DNA from 2 places in the Streptomyces chrestomyceticus JCM 4735 genome. Region 2 is predicted to be linked to the other one. Evidence: riboswitches for the same ligand, from Rfam matches in the RefSeq annotation. Region 2 holds a riboswitch; the other holds the start of a gene.
What was found. Region 2 has a riboswitch for glycine ahead of gcvP (aminomethyl-transferring glycine dehydrogenase). Riboswitches for the same ligand answer to the same signal wherever they lie in the genome.
Positions count from the first base shown of each region.

Region 1 (14,675 bases), 5.2 Mb from region 2:
CTCCAGCACCCGGGCGAGCAGGTCGCGGCCGAACTTCGGGTCCACGCCGAGCGGATGGTCCAGGCTCATGCCGCCGAAGTCGCCCTTGGGCAGCGTGGTGTTGGGGTCGATGAGGTCCTGGTTCGGGCTGTTCGGGTCCAGGCCCAGCCAGGACTGGATCGGCCGGGACAGCGCCGCGATCACGATGAGCAGGATGACAACGATGGCACCCGCTACCGCGACCTTGTCGCGCCGGAAGCGCAGCCAGGCGATCTGGCCGAGCGAGCGCCCCTCGATCTTCTTGCTCTCGACGCCTTCCAGCACCGCTTCCGGCTGCGCTTCGGCAGCCGCCCCGGTGGTCTCGATCGGTGCGGTCACGGTGCCTTTGACCCCTCTCGGCCGGCGCCGCCGGCCCTTGCGCGCCGCGGTCGGCGGCCTGGTTCACATCACTGGTGCGAATGGTGCTTCTGGTGCGAGTGGTGCCCTGGTGCGGGAAATGTCCTGGTGCGAGTGGTGCTGCTGGTGCAACGGGGAGAGCTCTGGAACAGACTGGAGCAACTGATGCTTGTACGGCTGGCAATGCGGGTACAGGTGTTGCGAGTACAGGTGTTGCAGGTCTTGCGGATGTTGCGGGCGGAGCAGAAGTCGCGGAACGTCACGCGACGACGAACGGTGCATCTCGTACACAGGGCCGAAACCCTCTGCTGCGGGAGTCTTCATCCGAGTTGCGATCACTCACCAGCCCTGGCCGGGAATGGATGCGTAACTGTGATGTAGCCCACGGCCCTCCGTTATGCGGACACCCGCCCCGACTGAGCGGTTCGCACGGGCCCGAACAGGGCTCAACTTCTCGGCGACAGCGCCCAATTCGGCCTGTAGGGCGGTGGGGGCGGCGTCAGTCGCGGGGCGGTGCGGTGTGGAGGGGCGGCGCCGGGCGGGTAACGGCGGGGCGACGAGGGGCGGGGCGCGACCGTAAGGCGGAACGTCACGTGAGGCAGGGCGTGACGTGAGGCGGGGCGCGGCACGGTTCCCGCTCACGCCCCGTGGGTAACCCCCTGCTGGGGGAATGTGGCCGTTCGATTTGCCCTCATAGGCGCGCGATCCGCACGCCGCGAGCCCGCTGCCCCGGGCCGCGGCCAGGCCCCGGCCGGCAAGCTCAGTACGGGCGCGGGTAGCCGTACCCGTACGACGGCGCGGGGGCCGGGGCAGGCGCGGGTACCGGGCCCGCCGCGTAGGCGTCGCGGTCGAAGAACGGGCGCGCGTTGGCCCGCATCCACATGCCGACCGGGTCGTACTCGTCGTTCATCGCGACCGTCGAGACGGGCAGTCCCTCCGGCACCGCGCCGATGGACTGCTGGATCATCAACCGTACGGAGTCCACGGCCGGTTGACCCGTGTCATACAGGTCCAGGCCGATGGCCAGGTACGGGGCGCCGAGGGCGGGCTGCACCCAGGCCCGGCGCAGGGAGCGCACCGCGGGCGTGCGGTGCGCGTTCTGCCCCAGGAGGGCGTAGAACTGGGGAATCTCGATGGCCGGTTCGGAGATCCGCAGCGGGCCGGCCGGCAGCCGGTCCAGGCCGCCCGCGATGCGCCGCAGGTCCAGCCACGGGATGCCGACGCCGCCGCCGGGGGCGTGCGGGTTGAGCCACAGGCCCCAGCGGTCGGGGAAGAGGGTGGCCGCGATGTCCCGTCCGTAGACGACCTCGTGGGCGCGGTTCCAGCCGCTGGCGGCGAGTTCGGGGGCGGAAGTCACGCACGGCGCGTAGCCGAGCCCGTCGACCTCCATGTTGCCGTACTGCGCATCGGGCGAGCCGGCCTGGCCGTGCCAGAGCAGCATCCAGACCTGACCGGCGGCGAGCGCTTGCAGCAACGCCTCGTAGGCGTCGTACCGGCCGGGCGAGACCTGCTGCAGCATCTGCTCGACCTGCCCGGCAGCCGCTCCCTGATGCGCACCCGCGCTCACGTGGTCCGTCCCTTCCTGTCGGCAGGCACGTGGGGTACGCCTGCCGGTTGCAACAACAGCTTAGAGCCTGCGTCCGGACCCCGGCCGGATCAGCACACACGGCTTGCGGTCACGGGAAGGAGCACCCCGGGCGTGCCGGGGCGCGGGGCGTGGGGGGTGTGGGGCCTGAGCGGCTAGACGACGTCGCGGGAGTAGAAGGGCCGGACCCGCTCCAGCATCCAGTCGGCGACCGGGTCGCCCTGCGCGAGGTCCAGCATGACCAGTTGGACGGGCCAGGTCAGCGGGGTCCCGCCGAGCGCCCGCCCGAGGGCGGCGGTCACCGCGTCCCGTACGGCCGGGTCGTGCGGTGCGACGGCCATGGCATCCACCTGGACGCCGACGAACAGCGCGGGCGCCTCCCCCTCGACGCTGGCCAGCGCGCGGCGCGCGGTGACCACGAACCCGGCCGACGAGAACTCCAGCCCGGCCGCGGCCAGGAAGTCCACCGGCTCCTCCTGCCAGTCCGGCTCGAACAGCCGGACCCGGGCGCCGCTCGGCGCGCCGGGCTGGTCCGGGCGGCCGGTGCGGCACAGCTCGGCGACCGCGTCCGGCGGCAGCGGCACCCCGACCGTGCCCTCCGGGTTGACGGCGATGCCGAGCAGCGGGGGCAGGCCGCGGGCGAACTCGGCGGCCGGCGCGACGGCGAAGGACATCTGCGGCCCGGCCACCCGCTGGAACTCCTGCTCGGAGCTGAAGACGGGGACATACGCGGCCGAGCCGATCTCGACGGTGGGCAGGTCCAGGCCCGCCCGGCCCATCCCGGCGCTCTCCGGGCCGCCGCCCTTGGGCAGCGGCACCCATATCCGGCTGCGGCCGAGCACCTCGACGATGCGGGCGCCCGCCCCGGGGTGCCCCACCGAGGCGGCGAGCACCTCCTCCAGTTCGTTGGCGGGCCACTCCAGCCGCGGAATGCCCTGCTCCGGAAAGTCCATGTCCACCCACCCGCTCCGTACCGCGCTTTACCTGGTCGACGACCCTAACGCCAGCAGGCGGCCGGGGCCCTGGTGCGTCCGGGGGACCACCGAACGCGCGCGAGCGGTTGCGGACCGTACACACCCCTCTCAAGGTGGCTCCAGGGTGATCTTGCCCTGCCGTTCCGTTCCTACAGAAAGGCACGTCTCCTGATGGCAACGCACCGGACCGCCGCCACCCTCGTCAGCGCCGCCACCGCCGGCGCCCTCGCCCTCGGCGCCGTGGGTTCCGCGGCAGCCGCGTCGGAAGACCCCAAGCCGCCGGTCCGCAACCACAGCATCATCGTCGACGACATCGGCCGGCTGGCGGACGCCTCGGCCGAACTGGCCGAGAAGTCGGCCGACAGCCGCGGCCACTCCGTGCAGGTGCGGTCCGCCCGCACCCGTCTGGACACGGTCCTCCAGGACGCGCAGCGGCTGGCGGACCAACTGAACGAGGACTCCGACCGTACGGTGACGGCCGACTCCGTCCGGCTGCGCAGGGTCTCGCAGGACCTGCGCACGCAGTTGGACGAGCTGGCCGAGCGCCGGGCCCCGGCCCCCGGGGAGGACACCGACTCCACGAGCCTGACCGGCTCGGTCTCCCGGTCCGTCACCGACATCTTCACGATCCTGGGCCTGGACAAGCTCCTCGGCGGCCTGCAGCAGCCGGCCGACCGGCCCGCGGCCGCTCCGGCGGCCAACCGTCCGGCCCGGCCCGCCGCGGAGCCGGCGGACGACGCGGACGACCAGCCGGCCGCCCAGCCGAAGGCGCCGATCAGCGACCCGCGGCCGGGCGACGGCGCCCAGCAGGCCGCCGACCCGCAGCCGGCCGGTGACCAGCAGCCGGCCGCCGACGCGCAGCCGCCCGCCGACGCGCCGCGCCAGCAGCCCGCCGAGGCGCAGCAGCAGGGTGTCCCGTCGCTGGTCAACTCGGTGCTCTCACTGCCGACTGTGCTGCTCAAGGCACTGGGCCTCTAGATCGGCCCGGCGCCGAGCGTCCGGAGGAGGCGCGGATGCGGGAGATATGTCTGGACTAGGACCGGTAGTGACGGGTCGTACGGGAGGTTCCGTACGGCCCGTCAGGTGTCCGGTAGGCCGGAGCGGAGGCGAGGGGTACGGACGCCCAGCCCTTGAGAGGCGGGCCGCACTCGTACCCGAAGCACCCGAAGGCGGCGCTCACACGTACCCGTCGGCAGCCTTCACTCGAAGGCGATCTGCCGCAGCGCCCCCGCCGCCGGCCGGTCCAGCAGGACGGCCGAGGTGAAGCCCGCGGGGAGCCGGGCCGCACGGGCGCGGGCGGTGAGCCGCCGTACCGCGCGCCGGTGCCGGGCGAAGGCGTAACCGGAGACTCCGCGTCCGCGCGAGCGCTGCCCGGACAGCGCGACCTCGGGCGGTACGTCCAGCAGCAGCAGGTGCAGTCCGCGTCCCCCGCGCCGGGCCTCGCGCGCGAGCCAGCGGCGTACCCACGTGAGCGTGCCGCAGTCGTGCACCACCACGCTGCCGCCGGAGCGCAGCGCCCGCCGCAGCCCCGTGTAGTGGGAGGCCCGGACCAGCGGCCGGTAGAGCGCGTACGGAAGCCGGCGCAGCCTGCCGCGCTCCCAGCGCTCCCGTACGTCCTGCGAGTCGATGCGGTGCACGGCGGCGCCGCGCGCGTCGAGGGCGGGCACCACCCGGATCATGAGCGTGCTCTTGCCGCTGCCCGGCAGGCCGGAGACCACCACCACGTCGCCCGCCGCGAAGTGCAGCGCGGCCGCCTCGCGCGGGGTGTCGCGGTCCCTGAGGTCGACGACGTCCACCGCCGGCGCGTCCGGCGCCGCGGTGCGCGTCCGGCCGGGGCGCACCACCCCGAGCGGCAGCCGCCGGGGCCCCGGCACGGCGGCCGGAACCGGTTCCGGGACACAGCCCGGGGGCGCGCCTCCCGGACTTGTCGCGAGTGCGGCCTGCCTGTGCACCGTGATCGCCCCTCCCCGGTCCGTCGTCCCCTTACCCGCAGAGTGTCAAGAAAAGGTAATGCGCTTCAAGGAAATCCCACGATCCGTACAGCCCCGGGACACTGTCGTGACAGCCCTGCGAACACCGGTACGACCAGGGCTCCTGTATCCGGCGATCCCGTGCGATGATGTGCGCGCCAAGTGCCGGTCCGCACACCGCCGTGTGCGTCCTGGTACGGGTGCCACGCTCAGCCAACTCCATACCGGCCGCTTGAATCCGCGCGGGAGAGTCCCCGGCCGTCACGGCGGGGCGCCGAAGGAGCAAGTCCTCCCTTGAATCTCTCAGGCCCCGATACCGCGCGGGCGAGGCAGATCTGAAAAGCGGGCCGCCGTGGTGTGGCTCCACCCAAGGTGCAAGCCGGGACCGGTCACGGCCTTCCGGTGAACCTCTCAGGTTCCGATGACAGATGGGGAGACCGTCTTGTCACCCATGCCCGGGAGCCACCACCATGACCGAAGCCCCCCGCCGCACCGCGCTGGACGCGACGCATCGCGCCCTCGGCGCGACCATGACCGACTTCGCCGGATGGGACATGCCGCTGCGCTACGGCAGTGAGCGGGACGAGCACGTCGCCGTCCGTACCCGCGCCGGCCTGTTCGACCTCTCGCACATGGGCGAGATCACCGTCACCGGCTCCGGCGCCGCCGATCTGCTGGACTTCGCGCTGGTCGGCAACATCGGCGGCGTGGCCGTCGGCCGCGCCCGCTACACCATGATCTGCGATGCCGAGGGCGGCATCCTGGACGACCTGATCGTCTACCGCCTCGGCGAGACGGAGTACATGGTCGTCGCCAACGCCTCCAACGCCCAGGTCGTGCTGGACGCGCTCACCGAGCGGGCGGACGGCTTCGACGCCGAGGTGCGCGACGACCGGGACGCGTACGCGCTGCTCGCCGTGCAGGGCCCGGAGTCCCCCGGCATCCTCAAGGGTCTGACCGACGCCGACCTGGACGGCCTGAAGTACTACGCCGGGCTGCCCGGCACCGTCGCGGGCGTCCCGGCGCTGATCGCCCGTACCGGCTACACCGGCGAGGACGGCTTCGAGCTGTTCGTCCGCCCGGCCGACGCGGTCGCCCTCTGGGAGGCGCTGACGGAGGCGGGCAAGGACGCCGGCCTGGTCCCCTGCGGCCTGTCCTGCCGGGACACGCTGCGCCTGGAGGCGGGCATGCCGCTGTACGGGCACGAGCTGACCACGGACACCACCCCGTTCGACGCGGGCCTGGGCCGGGTCGTGAAGTTCGAGAAGACGACGAACGGCGGCGACTTCGTGGGCCGCGCCGCCCTGGAGGCGGCCCGGGACCGGGCCGAGGCCAACCCGCCGCGCAAGCTGGTCGGGCTGATCGCCGAGGGCCGCCGGGTGCCGCGCGCCGGATACCCGGTCGTGGGCCCGGACGGCGCCGTCATCGGCGAGGTCACCTCCGGTGCCCCCTCGCCCACCCTCGGCAAGCCCGTCGCCATGGCGTACGTGGACGCCGCGCACGCCGCGCCCGGCACCGCCGGTGTGGCGGTGGACATCCGTGGCACCCACGAGCCGTACGAGGTCGTGGCGCTTCCCTTCTACAAGCGCGAGAAGTGACGCCCCCGGCCCCGTCCCGGACGCACCCCTGTCTCACCTGTCAAGACCCCTGCACCGAGCACGCCACCGTATCCAGGAGAATCAAGACATGAACAACCCCCAGCAGCTGCGCTACAGCAAGGAGCACGAGTGGCTGTCGGCCGCCGAGGAGGGCGTCTCGACGATCGGCATCACCGAGCACGCCGCCAACGCGCTCGGCGACGTCGTCTTCGTGCAGCTCCCCGCGGTCGGTGACTCGGTCACGGCGGGCGAGACCTGCGGTGAGCTGGAGTCGACCAAGTCCGTCAGCGATCTCTACTCCCCCGTCGACGGCGAGGTCACGGAGATCAACGAGGACGTGGTGAGCGACCCCTCGCTGGTGAACACCGCCCCGTTCGAGGGCGGCTGGCTGTTCAAGGTGAAGGTCAGCGGCGAGCCGGACGACCTGCTCTCGGCCGACGAGTACACCGCCTTCACCGGCTGACAAGCCCACCCCGCCGCCCGGCGGGGCCGTGCGCCCCGCGAACCCCAGGAAGTAGTCATGTCGCTTCTGAACAGCTCCCTCCACGAGCTCGACCCCGACGTCGCCGCCGCCGTCGACGCCGAGCTCCACCGTCAGCAGTCCACCCTCGAAATGATCGCGTCGGAGAACTTCGCCCCGGCCGCCGTCATGGAGGCCCAGGGCTCGGTCCTCACCAACAAGTACGCCGAGGGCTACCCGGGCCGCCGCTACTACGGCGGCTGCGAGCACGTCGACGTGGTCGAGCGGATCGCCATCGACCGGATCAAGGCGCTGTTCGGCGCCGAGGCCGCGAACGTGCAGCCGCACTCCGGCGCGCAGGCCAACGCCGCCGCGATGTTCGCGCTGCTCAAGCCGGGCGACACGATCATGGGTCTGAACCTCGCGCACGGCGGGCACCTGACCCACGGCATGAAGATCAACTTCTCCGGCAAGCTCTACAACGTGGTGCCCTACCACGTCGACGAGGAGTCCGGTCAGGTCGACATGGGCGAGGTCGAGCGCCTGGCCAAGGAGACCCGTCCGCAGCTCATCGTGGCCGGCTGGTCCGCGTACCCGCGCCAGTTGGACTTCGCGGCGTTCCGCCGGATCGCCGACGAGGTCGGCGCGTACCTGATGGTCGACATGGCGCACTTCGCCGGGCTGGTGGCGGCCGGGCTGCACCCCAACCCGGTGCCGCACGCCCACGTCGTGACCACCACCACGCACAAGACCCTCGGCGGTCCGCGCGGCGGTGTGATCCTGTCCACCCAGGAACTCGCCAAGAAGATCAACTCGGCGGTCTTCCCGGGCCAGCAGGGCGGTCCGCTGGAGCACGTCATCGCGGCGAAGGCGGTGTCCTTCAAGGTCGCGGCGAGCGAGGAGTTCAAGGAGCGCCAGCAGCGCACCCTGGACGGCGCGCGCATCCTCGCCGAGCGCCTGACGCAGTCCGACGTCACCGAGGCCGGCGTCTCCGTGCTGTCCGGCGGCACCGACGTGCACCTGGTCCTGGTGGACCTGCGCAACAGCGAGCTGGACGGCCAGCAGGCCGAGGACCGCCTCCACGAGGTCGGCATCACGGTCAACCGCAACGCCGTACCGAACGACCCGCGCCCCCCGATGGTCACCTCGGGCCTGCGGATCGGCACCCCGGCGCTGGCCACCCGCGGCTTCCAGGCGGAGGACTTCCGCGAGGTCGCCGACATCATCGCCGAGGCGCTGAAGCCGTCGTACGACGCGGAGGCGCTGAAGGCCCGGGTGACCACCCTGGCCGGGAAGCACCCGCTGTATCCGTCGCTGTGACGGCCCTGCGGCCGTCGCTGTGACCGGCGCCACGCGGTCCGTCGGCGCGCGCCGCTGTGGCGCGCTCGCCGCGGCCGTGTGACGCGTTTCATGAAGTACGCCCCGAAAGGTGCCGCCACGGCGGTGTCCACGGGGTGAACAGGCCGTGCGCCCGGGGTCGTTGACCTCGGGCGTACGGCTTTTCCGTCCGCCTTACGGTGATTTTCCGCCCCATAGGCTGAGAACCGGCCCCTCAACGACGCGGGGTCCTTCGCACCACAGCAGGACGGAACACGTACGGCAATGGACATGAGCGCGGGCAACCGCAAGGGGATCGGTCTCTTCGCCCTGACCATGATCGGCATCGGTTCGATCTTCGGCTCCGGCTGGCTCTTCGGCGCCGGTTCCGCCGCACAGGTCGCGGGGCCCGCGGCGCTGGTCGCCTGGATCATCGGCGCCGTCTTCATCGGCATGATCGCGATGTCCTACGCCGAGGTCGGGGCCGCGTACCCGATCCCCGGCGGCATGGCCCGCTACGGCCACCTCTCGCACGGCCCCGTGCTCGGCTTCCTGACCGGCTGGGCGGTGTGGATCGCGGTCGCCTCGCTGATCCCCATCGAGTCCATCGCCGCCACCCAGTACATGTCCTCCTGGGGCTTCGGCTGGGCCCAGGACCTGGTCGACCCGGCCACCAACCACCTCACCCTCACCGGGAGCGGCGTCGCGCTGCTGCTGACCTTCGCGCTGTGGCTGACCTGCTACTGGTCGGTCCAGTTGCTGGCCCGCGCCAACACCGTCCTGACGCTGGTCAAGTTCGCGATCCCGGTGCTGGCCGTGGCCGCGCTGATCGCCTCCGGCTTCCACACCTCGAACTTCACCGCGCACGGCGGCTTCGCCCCGTACGGCTGGCCGGCCGTGCTGACCGCCGTGACCACCTGCGGTGTGGTCTTCGCCTTCAACGGCTTCCAGGCCGTGGTCAACCTCGGCGGCGCCGCCAAGAACCCCGGCCGGGCCATCCCGGTCGCGCTGGTCGGCGCGCTCTCGCTGGGCCTGGTGATCTACCTCGCCCTGCAGACGGCGTTCCTCGGCGCCGTACCGCCGGAGCAACTGGCGCAGGCCGGCGGCTGGCACGGGGTGAACTTCAACTCGCCCTTCGCCGACCTGGCCAAGATCCTGATGCTGCACTGGGTCGTCACGATGCTCCAGTTCGGTGCCTTCATCTCGCCGGCCGGCTCCAACATCGCCAACGTCGCGTCCGCCGCGTACATGGTCCAGAACCTCGCCGAGACCGGCTTCTTCCCGAAGAAGCTGGCCGCCGTCCACCCCCGGTACGGGACCGCCCGGCCCGCGATGTGGCTCAACCTCGGCTTCTCGGTCCTGCTGCTGATCACCGTCGGGCATAGCTGGAACGCGCTGGCCAGCGTGGTCTCGGCCGCCATGGTGATCTCGTACCTCATCGGCCCGATCGCGGTCGGCGTGTTCCGGCAGACCCGGCCGGACCTGCCGCGCCCGTTCCGGCTGCCCGCCGCGAAGGTCCTCTGCCCGCTCACCTTCGCCTTCGCGGCGTGCGCGCTGTACTGGTCGAAGTGGCCGGACACCGGCAAGGTCGCGCTGCTGACGCTGGTCGCCGCGCCGGTCGCGGCGGTGGTGCTGCGGCGGCGCGGGGAAACGGATCTGCGCAAGCAGTTCGCGCCCGCCTGGTGGCTGGTCGGCTTCCTCGCCTGGATGTCCGCGGTGTCCGCGCTCGGCAGCCCGGACTTCGGCGGCCACGGCGTCATCCCCGGCGGCCTGGACATCGCCCTGGTCGCGCTCTCCGCCGTCGCCTTCTACTTCTGGGCCGTACGCGCCGGGGTCCGCGCCCACGAGACCGGTCTGACCGGCACCGACCCCGCTCTCGACGCCGGAAGCGACTCCCCTGCGACGTCTGCCGTTGTGCCGGAGGACAACCGTCCGATGGCCTCCGTCTGAGAGTCTGTGCGCCGTCCGGGTTAGGCTCGACAGTCGGCGCAGAAACGTACCTTCCGTTTCGTCCGCCCCCTCAGCTCCATGTGCTCCACCGTCCACCACGAGCAGACAAGGGAGTCCGCCACCGTGGCCATCTCCGTCTTCGACCTCTTCTCCATCGGCATCGGCCCGTCCAGCTCCCACACCGTGGGGCCGATGCGCGCCGCCCGGATGTTCGTCGGGCGGCTCAAGAAGGACGGGCTGCTCGCCCAGACGACGGCGGTACGGGCCGAACTCTTCGGCTCCCTCGGCGCCACCGGCCACGGCCACGGCACCCCCAAGGCCGTCCTGCTCGGCCTGGAGGGCCACTCCCCCCGCACCGTGGACGTCGAGACCGCCGACGACGAGGTCGAGCGGATCCGCAAGAGCGGCCGGCTGCGGCTGCTCGGCGCCGAGATAGGCAGCGACCACGAGATCGACTTCGACGAGTCGACCGAGCTGATCCTGCACCGCCGCCGCTCCCTGCCGTACCACGCCAACGGCATGACCCTCTTCGCCTACGACGCGGGCGGCGCGCCCCTGCTGGAGAAGACCTACTACTCCGTCGGCGGCGGCTTCGTCGTCGACGAGGACGCGGTCGGCGAGGACCGCATCAAGCTCGACGACACCGTGCTGAAGTACCCCTTCCGCACCGGCGACGAGCTGCTGCGCCTCTCCCGCGAGACCGGCCTGTCCATCTCCTCCCTCATGCTGGAGAACGAGAAGGCGTGGCGCACGGAGGACGAGATCCGCGCCGGGCTGCTGGAGATCTGGCAGGTCATGCGGGACTGCGTGTCCCGCGGCACGTCCCGCGAGGGCATCCTGCCCGGCGGCCTGAAGGTCCGCCGCCGCGCCGCCAACGGCGCCCGCGCGCTGCGCGCCGAGGGCAACCCCGAGGCCAACGCGATGGAGTGGACCACCCTCTACGCCATGGCCGTCAACGAGGAGAACGCGGCCGGCGGCCGGGTCGTCACCGCCCCCACCAACGGCGCGGCCGGCATCATCCCCGCCGTCCTGCACTACTACGTCAACTTCGTGCCCGGCGCCGACGAGGAAGGCGTCGTCCGCTTCCTGCTCGCCGCCTCCGCCATCGGCATGCTCTTCAAGGAGAACGCCTCCATCTCCGGCGCCGAGGTCGGCTGCCAGGGCGAGGTCGGCTCGGCCTGCTCGATGGCGGCCGGCGGCCTCGCCGAGGTCCTCGGCGGCACCCCCGAGCAGGTCGAGAACGCCGCCGAGATCGGCATGGAACACAACCTCGGCCTGACCTGCGACCCGGTCGGCGGCCTCGTCCAGATCCCGTGCATCGAGCGCAACGGCATGGCCGCCGTCAAGGCCGTCACCGCCGCCCGCATGGCCCTGCGCGGCGACGGCCGCCACCACGTCTCCCTCGACAAGGTCATCAAGACCATGAAGGACACCGGCGCCGACATGAGCGTCAAGTACAAGGAGACGGCCCGGGGCGGGCTGGCGGTCAACATCATCGAGTGCTGAGGGCCCTTCGGGCCCGGGTCGCCGGCTGACGGGGTGCGCGTCTCTGCACCTCAGGCCGGGGGGGGCGCTGCGGGGAGCCCCTCTACGGGTCCCCGCAGCCCGGCCGGTGGGCAGCTTTCCCTCCCCCGGACGGACGGCCTCCTAGGCGCACACCTTCCCGACCTCATGCAGGAACGCGGTCCAGTTCGGTATTCGGCGGCCGGGGACCGCGTTCCCCAGGGTGCGGCGGAGGGTGGTGCGGAGGGGCTGCGGGGAGCGCATGATCGCTTCATTGCGGCGGGCCAGGCGGGTCAGTTCGGCGGGCTTCGGCATGCGGTCGCTCTTCGCGCCGTTGCACTGCGCGTGGGCCACCGCGAGGTTCCACAAGCTGTCCAGGTCGGGGCCGCGCCAGCCGCCGACACTGGCGAAGCGGCGCATCAGGGCGTGCGGGAAGACGTGGTCCACGGCGGTCCGTGTGCCGGAGTCCAACGGCTCGTCGCAGATGTGGCAGCGCCCGTGCTGGAACCCGGCCACGGCCTCGGCCACACCGGTGACCGAGCGGCGCCGGTGCCGGTCCTTGATGTGCAGGGTTTCCAGATCGACGTAGATGCCTTCCTCGATCAGGCTGCGGCCTATACCGGTCGCGAAGCTGCTCTCCACGATGCTCCAGCGGGCGTCCAGCTCCGCGCCGAGCCCGTCCCGCTCGTACGAGCGCGCCACCTGCCCGAGAGCCGGACTGAGCCGCACCGTACGGTGCCGCCCGCGCCCGGCGAGGTCGTAGAAGCGGTGCGGTGTCTCCCCGCCGCCGTGGTTGTGGAACTTGCGCATGACCATCCCCGGAATCGACTGCTCCGCGGCGTCCAGCAGCCGGTCGGTGGGGCGGCCGAGCCGCCGGGACTCCGCGCCCTCCTGGGCCGTCACGGTCAGGAAGTCCGTCGCGCCGAGCGCCTCTTCGCTCCCCGGCGCCTGGGGAGCCCGGCGGTCGAGGAACGCCATCGCGTACGAGGCGGCCAGGTCGCGCAGCGGGATTTCCGTGTGCCCCTGGGCCGCCTGGCGGAGCAGGGCGTCGCCGAGGGCGAACTTGTAGGTGCGCGCGTTGCGGCCCATCAGGATGGCCATCCGCCACGATGCGCGGGCGGACGGGTCGGCGGCGTAGAAGTCGTCCTGGGTCATGCCCGCTCCTTCTCGAAGGCCAGTGACGACCAGTGGACGGTGTCGCGGCCGAGGTGGTCCGTGGCGGTGGTCTGCTGGAGGGGGCGCAGGTCGTGGTGGGTGGCCAGGGTGACGGTTTCGGGGGCGGGGATGTCGTACATCCGGCGGTCCTCGGGCGGGGGGCCGTGGCGCAGGGAGATGAGGAGGCGGCCGCCCGGGGCGAGGAGGGTGTGGAGGCGGCGCATGGCGGCCGGGCGGTCCGGTGCGTCCAGGTGCATCCATACGGCGGAGAGGAGGATCGCGTCGAAGGCGCCGGCCGCTCCGTCGAGGCGGGGCAGGGCGGGGAGGGAGTCCGCCAGCCACCGGATCGCCGGGGAGGGGTGGAGGCGGCGGGCGACGCGGCGCAGTTCCGGTACGGGCTCGACGGCGGTGACCTCGTGTCCGAGGGCGGCCAGGGCGGCGGCGTCCCGGCCGGTGCCCGCGCCGATGTCCGCCACGCGGGCCGGGGCCGCGGGCAGCAGGGGCAGGAAGTGTTCGTGCACGGTCTCGAAGCGGAGGCTTTCGTACCGCTCGGCCAGTGCTTCCGCGGAGCGGGCGTAGTACGGCTGGACGCCCGGGGCTCGTCCGGCGGTCCGTTCTTGAGCGACGGTCCGCTCTCGTGCCACGGTCTGCTCTCGTGCGAGGGTCCGCTCCCGTGCCACGGTCGGCTTCCGTGCGGCCGTCCGCTGTCGCGCGGCGGCGCCCGCGTCGGCTTCCCCGCTCGTCGCCGCTTCCCCGTTCGTCGTCATGCCCGCAGACTACGGCCCGGCACTGACAATACCCGCCGGCCTGCGTGTTCGTCCCTTCACTTGCCTATTTCCCAGGCGCACGGCGGCAGTTCGCGGGCCCGGAGGTATATCTCCATGGCGCTGCCCGCCGAGGCGAACGGGTGGACCCGGGCGCCGTCCAGGCCGGCCAGCACCCGGGCGCAGTGGTGGACGCAGCCCGCGACCTCCCGGCCGTGCGGGTCGATGATCGTGGCCGCGTCGTGCGGCCCTTCGCACGGGGTCGGGTCCGGTGCCGGTGCGGCGGGGCAGCGTGGTGGCGCGCAGTCGTGTCGGATGTCCATGAAGGGCCTCCGCCTGGGCCGGCGGTGCGTACGGTGCCACGGGGGTGTTGCTCGGTTCTGTGCCTTTCCATGCCTTCCTTGGGGAACATCTGGGCTGGTCATGAACTGTTCGGGGGCTGTGGGGCGGCGGTGGAGGCGCGCGGGGAAGCAGGGGCGCGTGGGACCGGCAGGCGGCCGGTGCGTACGAGGTGGAGGGTGAGGGAGAGCCAGGCGGCGGCGAGCAGCCAGCCCGCGAGCACGTCGCCGGGCCAGTGGACGCCCAGATAGACACGGGTGGCGCCGACGGACGCCGCCCAGAGGGCGAGCAGTACGCAGGCCAGGCGGCGGGCGGGCGCTCGGCGGGTGCGGGTCAGCACCGCCCACGCGAGGAGGCCGGCCACCAGGAGGGACGTCGTGGAGTGCCCGGAGGGGAAGGAGTGGCCGGTGGCCCGGGCGGTCCAGTCGGCCGCGGAGGGGCGCGGGCGGGTGATCAGCTCCATCAGGCCGTACCGGACCGCCTGGCCGAGGAGGAGGACGGTCAGGGCGACGGCGGCCGCGTGCAGGCGCTCGCGCGTGTTCCGGCCCGCGAGGACGCCCGCCAGGAGGGCCAGCGCGTACGGGACGGGGCCGGAGCCGGTGGCCGTGAGCACGCGGGCGGCCGTGCCCGCCGCGTCCGGCCGGTGGGTCACGGCCCAGGTGTGCGCCGCCTGTTCCGGGCCGAG
Region 1 covers NZ_BHZC01000001.1:2,956,541-2,971,215, forward strand. Annotated here, with positions in the region: gene EJG53_RS12140 (ABC transporter permease) at 1-357, opposite strand, end outside; gene EJG53_RS12145 (enhanced serine sensitivity protein SseB C-terminal domain-containing protein) at 1,136-1,942, opposite strand; gene EJG53_RS12150 (enhanced serine sensitivity protein SseB) at 2,116-2,913, opposite strand; gene EJG53_RS12155 (hypothetical protein) at 3,106-3,912, shown strand; gene EJG53_RS12160 (AAA family ATPase) at 4,134-4,886, opposite strand; glycine riboswitch at 5,138-5,233, shown strand; glycine riboswitch at 5,234-5,342, shown strand; gene gcvT (glycine cleavage system aminomethyltransferase GcvT) at 5,375-6,502, shown strand; gene gcvH (glycine cleavage system protein GcvH) at 6,591-6,965, shown strand; gene glyA (serine hydroxymethyltransferase) at 7,023-8,282, shown strand; gene EJG53_RS12180 (APC family permease) at 8,565-10,229, shown strand; gene EJG53_RS12185 (L-serine ammonia-lyase) at 10,353-11,735, shown strand; gene EJG53_RS12190 (HNH endonuclease) at 11,877-12,887, opposite strand; gene EJG53_RS12195 (class I SAM-dependent methyltransferase) at 12,884-13,654, opposite strand; gene EJG53_RS12200 (hypothetical protein) at 13,711-13,974, opposite strand; gene EJG53_RS12205 (phosphatase PAP2 family protein) at 14,073-14,675, opposite strand, start outside.
Region 1: another riboswitch for glycine. It lies ahead of gcvT (glycine cleavage system aminomethyltransferase GcvT); the one in region 2 lies ahead of gcvP (aminomethyl-transferring glycine dehydrogenase).

Region 2 (14,675 bases):
CGCTCCGCTGCGCTCACCCGCGCGGAGTACGCGGCCGCCCGGCTCCCAACGCCCCGTACCGGGGACGCACTTGAAATGAACCGACCGCACGGGTGATGCGTCATTATCTAGTGAGTGCCGCTGCAGCCAAATCCCTGCGGAATCCGGCCCGTGGGGCAACACTGGTATCGACCTACTGAAACGGGGGAGCGGCCATGAGCATCTCGTCGAGCCGCAGGACGAATCAGACCACATCGCAGCGAAAGACATCATCCATGTGCCAGCACCAACCGCCGTGCCCGACCGCAGACTCCGCCGACCGGGAGGCCGCCCATCTCGTGGCGCACCACCCGGAGCAGGGCTGGAGCCTGCTGTGCAACGGTGTCCTCCTGTTCGAGGACACCGGTGAACTGCTGCCGGACGGCCAGGTCATCGCGCCGCACCGGGTTCTGGGCACGCCGCACGTGGCCACCGCCGCCTGATCACCTCAGCGCACGGAACCACGCGGAACCGCACAGCACGGCACGGCACCGACCGACCGCCGGCTGACAAGAGAGCACAACGGACAACAGGGCCCCCGGCGTCGACGCCGAGGGCCCTTCGCATGCCGCGCGACCGCGAGCGGTGCGCGCCGACGGCGGATCAGCCGTCGTACTCCTCCATGGGCGGGCAGGAGCACACAAGGTTGCGGTCACCGAACGCACCGTCGATCCGGCGCACCGGCGGCCAGTACTTCTCCGCCGCCTCGCCGCCGGCCGGGAAGACCGCCTCCTCGCGGGTGTACGGGTGCGTCCACTCGCCGCCGAGCGCCGCCGCGGTGTGCGGGGCGTTGCGCAGCGGGTTGTCGTCCTTGTCCCACTCCCCCGAACCGACCTTGTCGATCTCCGCGCGGATCGCGATCATCGCGTCGCAGAAACGGTCCAGTTCGTCCAGGTTCTCGCTCTCGGTCGGCTCGATCATCAGCGTGCCGGCCACCGGGAAGGACATCGTCGGCGCGTGGAAGCCGTAGTCGATCAGCCGCTTGGCGACGTCGTCGATGCTCACCCCGGTCGCCTTGGTCAGCGGCCGGACGTCGATGATGCACTCGTGCGCGACCAGGCCGCCGGGGCCGGTGTAGAGCACGGGGTAGTGCGGCTCCAGGCGCTTGGCGATGTAGTTGGCGCCGAGCACCGCGACCTGGGTGGCACGCGTGAGGCCCGCGCCGCCCATCAGCCGGACGTACGCCCAGGAGATGGGCAGGATGCCCGCGGAGCCCCACGGCGCCGCGGAGATGGGGCCCACGCCCGTCTCCGGGCCCGCGGTGGGCTGCAGCGGGTGGTTGGGCAGGTACGGCGCCAGGTGGGCGCGCACGCCGACCGGGCCGACGCCGGGACCGCCGCCGCCGTGCGGGATGCAGAAGGTCTTGTGCAGGTTCAGGTGCGAGACGTCGCCGCCGAACTTGCCGGGCTCGGCGAGGCCGACCAGCGCGTTGAGGTTGGCGCCGTCCACGTACACCTGGCCGCCCGCGTCGTGCACGGCCGCGCAGATCTGCGTGATGTGCTCCTCGAACACGCCGTGCGTGGACGGGTAGGTCACCATCAGCACCGCGAGCTGGTCCCGGTACTGCTCGATCTTGGCGTGCAGGTCGTCGGCGTCCACCTCGCCGTCCTCGCCGGTCTTGACGACGACGACCTTCATGCCGGCCATCACGGCACTGGCGGCGTTGGTGCCGTGCGCCGAGGAGGGGATCAGGCAGACGGTGCGCTGCTCGTCGCCGTTGGCGCGGTGGTACGCCCGTACGGCCAGCAGACCGGCCAGTTCACCCTGCGAACCGGCGTTCGGCTGGATGGAGACCTTGTCGTAGCCGGTGACCGTGGCCAGCCGCTCCTCCAGCTCCGCGATGAGCGTGAGGTAGCCCTGTGCCTGCTCGACCGGCGCGAACGGGTGCAACTGCCCGAACTCGGGCCAGGTGACCGGCTCCATCTCGGTCGTCGCGTTCAGCTTCATGGTGCACGAGCCGAGCGGGATCATGCCGCGGTCCAGCGCGTAGTCCTTGTCCGCCAGGCGGCGCAGGTAGCGCAGCATCGCGGTCTCGGAGCGGTGCTGGTGGAAGACCGGGTGCGTCAGGTAGGCGTCGCCGCGCAGCAGCCCCTCGGGCAGCGCGTCGACCACGGTCGCGTCGAGCTGCTCGATGTCGGCCCGGACACCGAAGGCGCCCCACACCGCGTGCACCTGCGCGCGTCCGGTGGTCTCGTCGCAGGCGACGCCCACCAGGTCGGCGTCGACCAGCCGCAGGTTGACGCCGGCCTCGCGGGCCGCGGCGACGACCTCGGCGGCCCGGCCCGGCACCCGTACGGTCAGCGTGTCGAAGTAGTCGCCGTGCACGACCTCCACCCCGCCGGCCCGCAGGCCCGCCGCGAGTATGGACGCGTAGCGGTGGGTACGGCGCGCGATGGCCGCGAGGCCGTCCGGGCCGTGGTAGACGGCGTACATGCCCGCCATCACCGCGAGCAGCACCTGCGCGGTGCAGATGTTGCTGGTGGCCTTCTCCCGGCGGATGTGCTGCTCACGCGTCTGGAGGGCGAGCCGGTACGCCTTGTTGCCGTCGGCGTCCACCGACACACCCACCAGCCGGCCGGGCAGGCTGCGGGCGAACTTCTCCCGTACGGCCATAAATCCGGCGTGCGGGCCGCCGAAGCCCATCGGGACGCCGAAACGCTGCGTGGTGCCGACGGCGATGTCGGCGCCCAGCTCGCCCGGCGAGGTCAGCAGCGTCAGCGCCAGCAGGTCGGCGGCGACCGTCACGATCGCGCCCAGCTCGTGCGCCTGCTCGATGACGGCCCGCGGGTCCCGTACGGCGCCGGAGGCACCGGGGTACTGGAGCAGCACGCCGAAGACGCCGCGCTCCGCCACCTCCGCCGGGATGCCCTCGGACAGGTCGGCCACCACGACCTCGACGCCGGTCGGCTCGGCGCGCGTCTCGATCACGGCGACGGTCTGCGGCAGGCAGTCGGCGTCGACCAGGAAGACACCCTGCTTGACCTTGCCCACGCGCCGCGAGAGGGCCATCGCCTCGGCCGCGGCCGTGCCCTCGTCCAGCAGCGAGGCACCGGAGGTCGGCAGTCCGGTCAGGTCGGCGACCATGGTCTGGAAATTGAGCAGCGCTTCGAGCCGGCCCTGGGAGATCTCCGGCTGGTACGGGGTGTAGGCCGTGTACCAGGCGGGGTTCTCCATCACGTTGCGCAGGATCACCGGCGGGGTGAACGTGCCGTGGTAACCGAGCCCGATCATCGGGGCGAGCACCTGGTTGCGGTCCGCGAGCGCCCGCAGCTCGGCGAGGACCTCGGCCTCCGTACGGCCCTGGGGCAGGCCCAGCGCCTCCGCGCTCTTGATCACGTCCGGTACGGCGGCCGCGGTCAGTTCGTCCAGCGATCCGAACCCGACCTGCGCCAGCATCTTGGCCTGGTCCTCCGGGCCGGGGCCGATGTGCCGCTGCTCGAACGGGGTGCCTCGTTCCAGCTCGGTCAGGGAGCTGCGGGTGGTGGTCATCTGCGGGGGCCTCCTGGTCGTTTCGACCTGCGCGGGGCACCACGGCGCTGGTGCCCGGACGGCCTCCCCCTCTGTCATCTCAACCTGAGAGCTTCACCGGTCCCGCACGCGGTACCGGCTTTCACCGTCGGTGAGGAAGGGTTCCGGCGCTGTGCCCGCCCGTGGCCCGCCCTGCTTTCCAGAGTGACCTCGTCCATGCGGTACGTGAGCCTGAGAGATTCCGGGGAGGAGTTGCTCCTTCGGCGCCTCCGCCAAGATCGACGAAGGACTCTCCCGCATGGGGTCGACAGCCGCTCGCCAGCCTACCAGCGCGCCGAACGGACGTTCCTTCGAGTGGCCGGGGCATGAATTGTGCCGTTTGGTAGTTGTCACAAGGCAGTTGCGACCACTTGGAGGGACCGTGCAGACCGATATCGATCCCCGCAGCTTGATCGGCCGCAAGGCGTTCGACAAGAACGGAACCAAGATCGGCACCGTCGACGAGGTGTACCTGGACGACGCGACCGGCGAACCGGAATGGGCGGCCGTACGCACCGGGATCTTCAGCCGGGACGCGTTCGTGCCCCTGGAGCCCAGCGATCTGGTCGACGAGGCGCTGCACGTCCCCTACGACCGCAAGCTGATCAGGGACGCGCCGGACTTCGGAGTGGGCCGCCACCTCTCGCCGGAGCAGGAACTACAGCTCTATCACCACTACCGTCTGGACATCCCGGCCTCCGATCCCGTGCCCGGCTCGGACGCCGCGCCGGCCGACACGGAGTTCGGGCGGGTGGCCGGCGCGGAGGACTGAACACCGGGCGGAGGAGCTTCGGGGCCGACGGGCTCCTCCGTCGTGCCGTCGCCGGGATCGCCGGTCTCCTCCGTCATGCCGTCGCCGGGCCCGTCGGGCTCCTTCAGCGCGCCTCCGGGCCCGCTGTCCTTTCCGGACCCGCCGGGTTCGTCGGCCTCCGTGGCCCCGCCGGCCTCCCCCGATCCGCCAGGCCCCTCCGTCTCCCCGGCCCGTGCTCACCACCGCCGGAGCCACCCGCCCCGCCGGGCAGACCGCCGGGCAGACCGCCCGGCAGCCCGTCGCGCCACCCGTCCGGCGGACCGCCCACCAGCGGCAGCGGCTCGCCGGGCCGCAGCGCGGGGTCCTCGACCGGGAACGTGCGCACCCGCCCGGGCCCGGACCACGGCTGCTCGAACCGTACGGTCACCCGGCCCACGCCGCTGCCCTGGACCCAGCCCGCCCGTGCTCGTCATGGATCACGTCGAGCCCAGGGAGCCAGCGCCGGGGCCGCTCGGGCTCGTCGGCGGCCAGCCGCGCGGCCTCGTCGGCCGCCCGGCGCGCCCGCTCGGCCTCCTCCTCGGCCGCCTTCTCCGTCGCCACCTGCGCGAACAGGTCCTCCTGCGTGAAATCCGCGAGGCCGGTCACCCCCACGCCCAGCAGCCGCACGCCGCCCGTCGTGTCGACCAGGTCCAGCAGCCGGGCCGCGGCCTCCCGCACCACGCCCTGGTCGTCCGTGGGCCCACGCAGCGTCTCCGACCTGGTCAGCGTGGAGAAGTCGTAGTTACGCACCTTGATCACGACGGTCCGGCCGGACCGTCCGGCCGCCCGCAGCCGTTGCACGCACCGGTCCGCCAGCCGCATCACCTCGGCCCGCACCCGCGTCCGGTCCGTCAGGTCCACGTCGAAGGTGTCCTCGACCGATATCGACTTCGCGTCCCGCTCGGCCACCACGGGCCGGTCGTCGCGGCCCAGCGCCATCGCGTACAGCCCCGCGCCGTGCGCCCTGCCCAGCAGGCGTACGAGCTCCGCCTCGCCCGCCTCCGCCGTCTCGGCGACCGTGTGGATGCCCGCCCGGCGCAACGTCTCCGCCGTGGCCGGGCCGACGCCGGGCAGCGTCCGCACCGTCATCGGGCCGAGCAGCTCCCGCTCCGTGCCGGGCTCGATGACCACGAGGCCGTCCGGCTTGGCCTGCTCCGAGGCGATCTTGGCCAGCATCTTGGCGCCGGCCAGTCCCACCGACCCGGTCAGCCCCGTCCGGCGCCGGATGTCCCGTCGCAGCCGCTCCCCCACCTCCCGCACCGCCTCGGTGTCCGCCGCGACGCCGCCCGCCTCCAGGTCGACGAACGCCTCGTCCAGGCTGAGCGGCTCCACCAGCGGCGACAGCTCGTGCAGCAGCTCCATCACCACGTCGCTGACCTGGCGGTACAGGGTGAAGCGCGGAGTCAGGTACGCCGCGTTCGGACAGCGGCGGCGGGCTTGCGCGGTGGGCATGGCGGAGTGCACCCCGAAGACCCGGGCCTCGTACGAGGCCGTGGAGACCACACCACGCGGGCCGATCCCGCCGACCACCACGGGTTTTCCGCGCAGGCTCGGTTTGGCCGCCTGCTCGGCGGACGCATAGAACGCATCCATGTCCAGATGCAGGATCGTCGGCGCACGTCTCACATGACCGATGCTGCCCCACACCACTGACAATCGCGCCGACCGGCCTCGCCGGACGGCCTGAAAGCCGCTGTGCGAGGCTGACGGCCCGCTCCGCGTTCTGTGAGACCTCGGGCGCGTCCTGATGCGACAGAGGCGCAGGAGACCGCCGTGACGGGCGCGCGCAGCGGCCGGGCGCCGTCTCCGTACGCCCTGCCGCTGCCGTCGTGCGCCTCCCGCGCCGTACGCCCGGCTCAGCCCGCCCGGTTGCGCCGCCGCGCCAGCTCGTCGTGCGGGTTGTGCCGGACCAGCGTCTCGCCGGTGTCCACCCGCTCGCCGTGGAGCTGCGACAACGCGCCCTCCACATCGCGCCACACCACGCCCACCGCGATGCCGAAGACGCCCTGCCCGCCCTGGAGCAGGTCGACGACCTCGTCGGGCGAGGTGCATTCGTAGACCGTGGCGCCGTCGCTCATCAGGGTCATCCTCGCCAGGTCGGACAGCCCGCGGGAGCGCAGGTGCCGGACGGCGGTGCGGATGTTCTGCAGGGACACGCCGGTGTCCAGCAGCCGCTTGACGATCTTCAGGACGACGACGTCCCGGAAGTTGTAGAGCCGCTGGGTGCCCGACCCGTAGGCGGGCCGTACGCTCGGCTCGACGAGCCCCGTACGGGCCCAGTAGTCGAGCTGGCGGTAGGTGATCCCCGCGGCCGCGCACGCCGTCGGGCCGCGGTAGCCGATGGTTTCCGCCCCGCGGTCCCCCGGTGCCTCGGCGGCCTGTGCCGGGGTGCGGTCAACAGCCCCGGGGTGGAGCGGCAACGCCCCTTCCGCCGCCGTACCGTCGCCGGTGATTGCCACGCCGACCTCCGTCCTCCACGTCCCGGACGGGACCTGCCCTATCGACGGTATGCAGTCACTCGGGGTGCGTCAACGATCGCCGCGCTCGCCACGCCGAGTGATAATCACCCTGCGAGTGGTTTCTCGTGCCCCAGGACGGGGAAAGGCTACTCGAATGCGCGGAAGGCGACCCTCCGCGCACCCGGCTCACTGACTGTTGGTGCCGAAGTCCTCGGGCGAGATCTGGTCGAGGAACTCGCGGAACTTCTCCACCTCGTCCTCCTGCTCGTCCGGGATGGCGATGCCCGCGTCGTCGAGGACCCCGTCGGTCCCGTAGATCGGCGTACCGGTGCGCAGCGCCAGCGCTATGGCGTCGGACGGACGGGCGCTGACCTCGACACCACTGGCGAAGACCAGTTCGGCATAGAAGACCCCCTCGCGCAGGTCCGTGATGCGGACCTGGGTCAGTTCCTGGCCCACCGCTTCCAGCACGTCCTTGAAGAGGTCGTGCGTCAGCGGCCTGGCAGGGGCCATCCCCTGCTGGGCGAAGGCGATGGCGGTGGCCTCCCCCGGCCCGATCCAAATGGGCAGGTAACGGTCGCCTCCTACCTCCCGTAGGAGCACGATCGGTTGGTTGGAAGGCATTTCCACCCGGACACCCACGACATCGAGCTCGTTCACACAGCAACCCTAGGACGTGCCCGGGCGGTTTGGGTAGTCGGGCCACCCATTGCTCACGTCGGCCGGACCCGCAGGGCGGACTGGACCAGCGCCGCGTGCAGCCGTACGGACAGCGTGGCCAGCTCTCTGGCCGTGGCCTCGGCATGCTGCCTGGTCTGCGGATTGCGGTGCCGGCGCAGCGGCGCGACGACCTGCTCGACGAGGTTGGCCTCCCGTTCGGCGGCCGCCTTGACCGCCCGCAGATGGCGGGGTTCCAGGCCGAATCGCCCCAGTTCGGCGACGAGCCTGGCGACCGTCACGGCCTCGATGTCGTACCCGCCGTCGGCGTCCGGGACGATGAGTCCGTACGCCTCCCAGTCGGCCAGCTCGGCCTCCTCGACCTCCGCGGTGGCCAGCAGCTCCGCCCGGCCGATGCGGGCGGCCGTGGGCTGCTCACCGGCCGACTCGCCGAGCCCCTCGAACAGCTCCCCCGCGGGCGCGGCGGGAGCCGGCAGCGGCACCTGTTCGCCGCGCGCGAGCGCGTCGAGGTGCTCGCGGATCACTTTCAGCGGAAGATAGTGGTCACGCTGCATCCGCAGGACGGCCGCCAGCCGGGCGACGTCGTCCGCGCTGAACTTGCGGTATCCGGACGGGGTGCGCCGCGGCTCGACGAGCCCCTCGGCCTCCAAGAAACGGATCTTGGAGATGGTGACCTCGGGGAACTCGTCGCGCAGCGCGTTGAGCACCGTACCGATGCTCATCAGCTTGCCGTCCGAGGTGGTGCCGGCGGACCCGGCACCACCCGGCGCAGTGCGGTGCATATACCTTCCTTGGCCGGTCAGAAGCCGACGCCCCGCTGGCTCGCGTAGAAGACCAGCCGGAACTTGCCGATCTGGACCTCGTCACCGTTGGCGAGCGGCACCGAGTCGATCCGCTCACGGTTGACGTACGTGCCGTTCAGGCTGCCGACGTCGGCGACGGTGAAACCGTCCTGGCCGCGGCGGAACTCCACGTGCCGGCGCGAGACCGTCACGTCGTCCAGGAAGATGTCGCTCTGCGGGTGCCGCCCGGCCGTCGTCAGGTCGCCGTCCAGCAGGAAGCGGCTGCCCGAGTTCGGGCCTCGGCGCACGACCAGCAGGGCCGAGCCCATCGGCAGCGCCTCGACGGCCGCCTGCGCCTCGGGGGACAGCGACGGCACCGCCGTCTGCCCCGTCGTCTCCGCGTCGTACGCCTCCAGCCCCGAGATGGAGATGGTGGAGGTCGTCTCGGACGCGCGCTCGGCCTGCGCCCCGGGGCGCAGCGGGGCTCCGCAGTTGGAGCAGAACCGGCTCGCCTCGGCGTTGCGGTGACCGCACCTCGTACAGACCGGCAAGGCAACCCCTCCACCCGTGTTCGCGGCCGACGATCCCTGGGAACCTATGCGGCCGGGCACGGAGGGGTCAACAGAATGAGCACCCGGCGCTCCGGGGCCACCGACCTGGTCACGGAAGAGCGGACGCTCTCCGCCGGCGCCGCCCTCCTCGGGCTGGCGCGGGGCACGGTGCTTGGCCGAGCCGCTGCCACCCTCCTGGCGTGCGCTCTTGCCGAACAGCTTTGCAAACAACTTCACGGGCGATTCCCCTTGAACGAAACAGACCCGCCCGTGGGGCAGGACGAACCCTCGATGCAGACACCGGCCGATCCGGACATCTTGTTAACGTCCGTGGCCTTCACACAGTTTCCACCACGCACCACCCGTACGGTGCGCCGACCCCCCGCTGCCTCATGCCCGACCCGAAGCGTCCGCATTCGTCGCCGGCTCACCGCGATGACGACCGAGCGTAGTCAGGCCGCTTCGCCTCCCGCAAGGCGTCCACGATGATCTTCTCGTCACGGCTCACCGACACAGTGGCCTGCTCCTTCTCCAAAGTCTGCACCACACCGCCAGGGATGTTCAGCGCCGGTTCCAGGTCCTCGGGCTTGCCGATCACCTTGAAACGGTACGGCTGGGTGACGCGCTTGCCGTCGACCTCCACGCCGCCACGGACGTCCGACAGGTACGAATCGGCCACGATCCTTACCTCGTTGATCTGAATGGCCTCGGCGCCGGCCGCCCGCAGCTCCTGAACGGTGTCCAGGAGTTTGTCCGCCTCGACGGAGTGCGTCGGATCGTTGATGGTGAGGTTGATGCCCGGCCCCTGGGCCGCCACCGTCCCCGCCAGCACGCCGAGCTGCTGCTCCTTCTCCACGGTCTGCTTCCGGGCCTCCTCGGCCTGGTCCGAGCTGTTCTCCAGCTCGGTCTTCTGGCCCTCCAGCCTGCGCTGTTCATCCGTCAGGCGTTGCGAACGGTTGTCCAATTCATCCAGGATGCGCACCAGGTCCTCCTGCCGCGCGCCCCGTAGTGCGCTGTTGTCACTCGTGGAACGTACCTGAATTGCCAGGCCGAGACCGAGAATGAACAGCAGCAGGGCCACGATCAGTTGGGCACGGGTCAGCCGCGGCGGCCACAGACCGGCCACCAGACGCTGCCGTCCGGTCACCTGCGGCTCCGCGGCACCGGGCCCGGCCGTCTGGTCCGTACCAGCCGCCGGCGCCTCGTCAGCGGCGCTCCCAGCGCCGTCCTGCCGCTCCTGGGACCGGCTCTCCGGAGGCATCGGCCGCCGGTCGGCCGGCCGGTCCGCCCCACCGGGGCCGCGGTCCGCACCGCCGGTCCCGCCGGGCGGCTCCCTCCGCGGCTCCCCGCCCGGCTCCGGCGGCGTGCCGTCCTGCCCGGGGGTGTCGTCCGTAGCCATCGGCATCAGGCCCTGAAGACGTGCCGGCGGATGGCCGCGGCGTTGGAGAAGATGCGGATGCCCAGTACGACGACCACACCGGTGGACAGTTGGGCGCCGACGCCGAGCTTGTCGCCGAGGAAGACGATGAGCGCGGCGACCACCACGTTGGACAGGAACGAGACGACGAAGACCTTGTCGTCGAAGATGCCGTCCAGCATCGCGCGCAGACCGCCGAAGACGGCGTCCAGCGCCGCGACGACAGCGATCGGCAGATAGGGCTCGACCACCGTCGGCACCACGGGTCGGACCACAAGCCCGACCACGACTCCCACGATGAGGCCCAGTACGGCGATCACGATGTGCCCTTCCCTGTGTCGGCGCCGCCCGCGGCACCGGCCTTCGGCTGTGCTGTACGTACGATCAAACTGGGCGCGGGCGGCAGCCTGACCTCGTTCTCGGCGGAAATCTTCGTACGAATCCCGTAGTTCTTGCGCAGCACGTCCAAGTACTGGCCGTCCGCACTGTCCTGGAACGCGGTCGCGAGCTTGCGCCCGTCCCCCACCGCCAGCACCGTGTACGGCGGCACCAGCGGTTTGTTGTCGACCAGTATGGCGTCTCCCGCGGCCCGGATCGCCGAGAGGGACGTGAGCCGCTGCTCGTTGACGGCGACCGCCTCGGCACCGGACGCCCAGAGACCGTTGACGACCCGCTGCAGATCGCGGTCGCGCAGCCGCCCGGTGTCCGAGAACCCGGTGCTCTCCCGCGGCCCGCCGCCACTCGACTTGGCCGACTTGGCGTCGTCGACGACGAGTTTCACCCCGGGGCCGGTCACCTGCGTCGAGCCGGCCAGCAGGGCCAGCAGCTCGGCCCGGTCGCCGCCGTGCTTCTTCAGCGCCTCGCGCTGCATCGCCCCCACGTCGTCGCGGAGCGCGTCGACCCGCTTCTGCACCGCGTCGGCGTCGGCCGTACCGTGCTCGATACGGTTGATCAGCTCTTCGCGTTCCTTCGCCAGGGTGGGAGCCGATATCCGCGCCTGGGCGGCACCGACCGTCACCACCACCGCGGCCAGCACCAGGCCCGCCGCCAGCCCCAACTTGGCCCGCAGGGTACGGGGCAGACCCCGCGTCCCCGCCGCCGCCTTCCGCTCCGCCGCTTCCGCGTACCCGTCGTCCAGCGCGTGGTCCATGACGTTGGTCAGCAGCGACATCGAGGCGTCGGGGCGCGATGCCTGGTGAGGGGTGCTCCGATCGGGGCGCTGCTGCGACATGCCGCACATCGTCGCACGTCGGCGCCGCAGTCACCCAATGGCCCCACCGGCGTGCCGAATCACGGCGCGCCGGTGGGGCCATGGAACGGTACGGACGTCCGTACCCCGACGGAGATCAGCGGCCCGCGCTGTCCACCACCGCCGACCACTCGTCCAGCAGTTGCTGGGCCGAGGCGTCGTCCGGGCCTTCGGCCCACAGATGGGTGACGGCCTCCGCCGGGTCCGGCAGCACCAGCACCCAGCGCCCGTCGGCCTCCACCACCCGAACGCCGTCGGTGGTGTCCACCGACCGGTCGCCCGCGGCTTCCACCACATGGCGCATGACCAGGCCCTTGACCGCCCACGGCGTCGCCAGGTCCCGCTTGAGCACATGCGCCCGCGGGATCCGCGCGTCGATCTGGCTGAGCGTGAGCTGCGTACGGGCGACCAGCCCGATCAGCCGTACGAACGCCGCCGCGCCGTCGAAGACGCTGCTGAACTCCGGAACGATGAAGCCGCCGCGGCCGTCACCACCGAAGATCGTGTCGTCCCCGCGGCCCACCCGGGTCAGGTCGTCGGGCGAGGTGGTCGTCCACTCCACCTGCGTGCCGTGGTACGCGGCCACCTGCTCGGCGATACGGGTCGTGGTCACCGGCAGAGCCACCCGGCCGCTGCGCCGCTCGGCGGCCACCAGGTCCAGCATGACCAGCAGCGCCCGGTCGTCCTCGATGATCCGGCCGCGCTCGTCCACCAGCGACAGCCGCTCACCGACGGGGTCGAACCGCACCCCGAAGGCCGCCCGCGCGGAGGCCACGATCTCCCCGAGCCGGACCAGCCCGGCACGCCGGGCGTCGGCGGTCTCCGTCGGCCGGGACTCGTCCAGACCGGGGTTGATGGTCAGCGAGTCGACGCCGAGCCGCCCCAGGAGGCTGGGCAGCACCAGACCGGCGCTGCCGTTGGAGGCGTCGACGACGACCTTCAGACCGGACTCGCCGATGCCCTCGGTGTCCAGCGACCGGAGCAGCGACCCGGTGTACGAGTCGTAGACGCTGGAGGGGAAGTGCAGGTCGCCGATCTCGCCGGGGAAGGCCCTGCGGTACTCCTGGCGCGCGTAGACCCGGTCCAGCTTGCGCTGGCCCGCCAGCGAGAGGTCGGCACCGCGCTCGTCCAGGAACATGATGTCGACGGAATCCGGCACGCCCGGCGTCGTACGGACCATGATGCCGCCGGCACTGCCCCGGGCCGTCTGCTGCCGGGCCACCGGCAGCGGCACGTTCTCCACGTCCCGTACGTCGATGGCGCTGGCCTGGAGCGCGGAGATCATCGCGCGCTTCAGCGCCCGCGCGCCCCGGGAGTGGTCCCGGGCGATGGTGACGGTGGACCCCTTCTTCAGGGTCGTGGCGTACGCGCCGGCGAGCCGTACCGCGACCTCGGGGGTGATCTCGACGTTCAGGATGCCGGAGACGCCGCGGGCGCCGAACAGGTGCGCCTGGCCGCGGGACTCCCAGATCACCGAGGTGTTGACGAAGGCACCGGCCTCGATGGTCTTGAACGGATAGACCCGGACGTTGCCCTGAACAATCGATTCCTCACCGACGAGACACTCGTCGCCGATGACGGCTCCGTCCTCGATCCGGGCCGCCCGCATGATGTCGGTGTTCTTGCCGATCACACAGCCGCGCAGATTGCTCTGCTGCCCGATGTACACGTTGTCGTGCACCACGGCCTTGTGCAGGAAGGCGCCGCTCTTGACGACGACGTTCGACCCGACGATGGTGTGCTCGCGCAGCTCCGCGCCGGCTTCGACCTTGGCGTAGTCGCCGATGTACAGCGGGCCGCGCAGTACGGCGTCCGGGTGCACCTCGGCGCCCTCGGCGACCCAGACGCCCGGCGAGATCTCGAAGCCGTCGATGTCGACGTCGACCTTGCCCTCAAGGACGTCCGCCTGGGCCTTCACATAGCTCTCGTGGGTGCCGACGTCCTCCCAGTAGCCCTCGGCGACATAGCCGTAAACCGGCTTGCCTTCCTTCATGAGCTGGGGGAAGACGTCACCCGACCAGTCCACCGGGACGTCGGGTTCCACGTAGTCGAAAACTTCGGGCTCCATGACGTAGATGCCCGTGTTCACCGTGTCGGAGAAGACCTGGCCCCAGGTCGGCTTCTCCAGGAAGCGCTCGACCTTGCCTTCCTCGTCGACGATCGTGATACCGAATTCCAGAGGATTGGGGACCCTCGTGAGGCAGACGGTGACGAGCGCGCCCTTCTCCTTGTGGAAACGGATCAGGTCGGTGAGATCGAAGTCGGTGAGCGCATCTCCGGAGATCACGAGGAAGGCGTCGTCGCGGAGCGCCTCCTCGGCGTTCTTCACGCTGCCGGCCGTCCCGAGCGGCTTTTCCTCGTTGGCGTAGGTGAGCTCCATGCCGAGCTCTTCCCCGTCACCGAAGTAGTTCCGGACGAGCGACGCCAGGAATTGCACGGTCACTACGGTCTCGCTGAGCCCATGCCGCTTCAACAGCCGCAGCACATGCTCCATGATCGGCCTGTTGGCCACGGGCAGCAGCGGCTTGGGCATACTCGACGTCATGGGGCGAAGGCGAGTGCCTTCACCACCGGCCATCACAACGGCCTTCATGTCGGAAGCGTCCTCCTCGAAACAGACGACGGTCCTGCCGACTTCGCCCGTCCGGGAGAGTTGCTGTTCTCCGTCTTCGCACCCGGTGGGCCGGGTGCGAAGTCTTTCGGCGAGTTCAGTCGGCCTTGGTGTCCACCTTGATGATCCGGCGGACCTGGACCACATAGAGAATCCCTGCCCACCAATACAGTGCTGTACCCCATCCGGCGAACGCCCATCCGAAAATTTCAGCGAGCGTGTGGAGCCAGCCTTCTCCGTCGCTGAGCAGCAGCAACGGGAAGGCATACATCAAGTTGAATGTAGCCGCCTTGCCCAGGAAGTTCACCTGGGGAGGGCCGTACTTGTGGCGGGCGAGGGCCGCGACCGCGATCAGCAGCATCAGTTCGCGCGCCAGGAGGGCCGCGGTGACCCACAGCGGAAGGATTCCGCGCCAGGTCAGGCCCACCAGGGTGGAGAGGATGTACAGCCGGTCGGCGGCCGGGTCGAGGATCCGGCCGAGGCTGCTGATCTGGTTCCAGCGGCGGGCCAGCTTGCCGTCGAGGTAGTCGCTGATGCCGCTCAGTGCCAGGACCAGCAGCGCCCAGTACTTGGTGTCCGGGCCGCCGAACTCCTTCCACAGGATCAACCACAG
Region 2 covers NZ_BHZC01000001.1:8,171,434-8,186,108, reverse strand. Annotated here, with positions in the region: gene EJG53_RS35820 (DUF5999 family protein) at 255-461, shown strand; gene gcvP (aminomethyl-transferring glycine dehydrogenase) at 622-3,507, opposite strand; glycine riboswitch at 3,696-3,793, opposite strand; gene EJG53_RS35810 (PRC-barrel domain-containing protein) at 3,908-4,297, shown strand; partial or broken gene EJG53_RS35805 (DNA polymerase IV) at 4,401-5,941, opposite strand; gene EJG53_RS35800 (MerR family transcriptional regulator) at 6,172-6,774, opposite strand; gene EJG53_RS35795 (bifunctional nuclease family protein) at 6,961-7,434, opposite strand; gene ftsR (transcriptional regulator FtsR) at 7,488-8,234, opposite strand; gene EJG53_RS43455 (FHA domain-containing protein) at 8,252-8,785, opposite strand; gene EJG53_RS35780 (DUF881 domain-containing protein) at 9,213-10,184, opposite strand; gene EJG53_RS35775 (small basic family protein) at 10,190-10,522, opposite strand; gene EJG53_RS35770 (DUF881 domain-containing protein) at 10,519-11,433, opposite strand; gene EJG53_RS35765 (mannose-1-phosphate guanyltransferase) at 11,549-14,044, opposite strand; gene EJG53_RS35760 (CDP-alcohol phosphatidyltransferase family protein) at 14,160-14,675, opposite strand, start outside.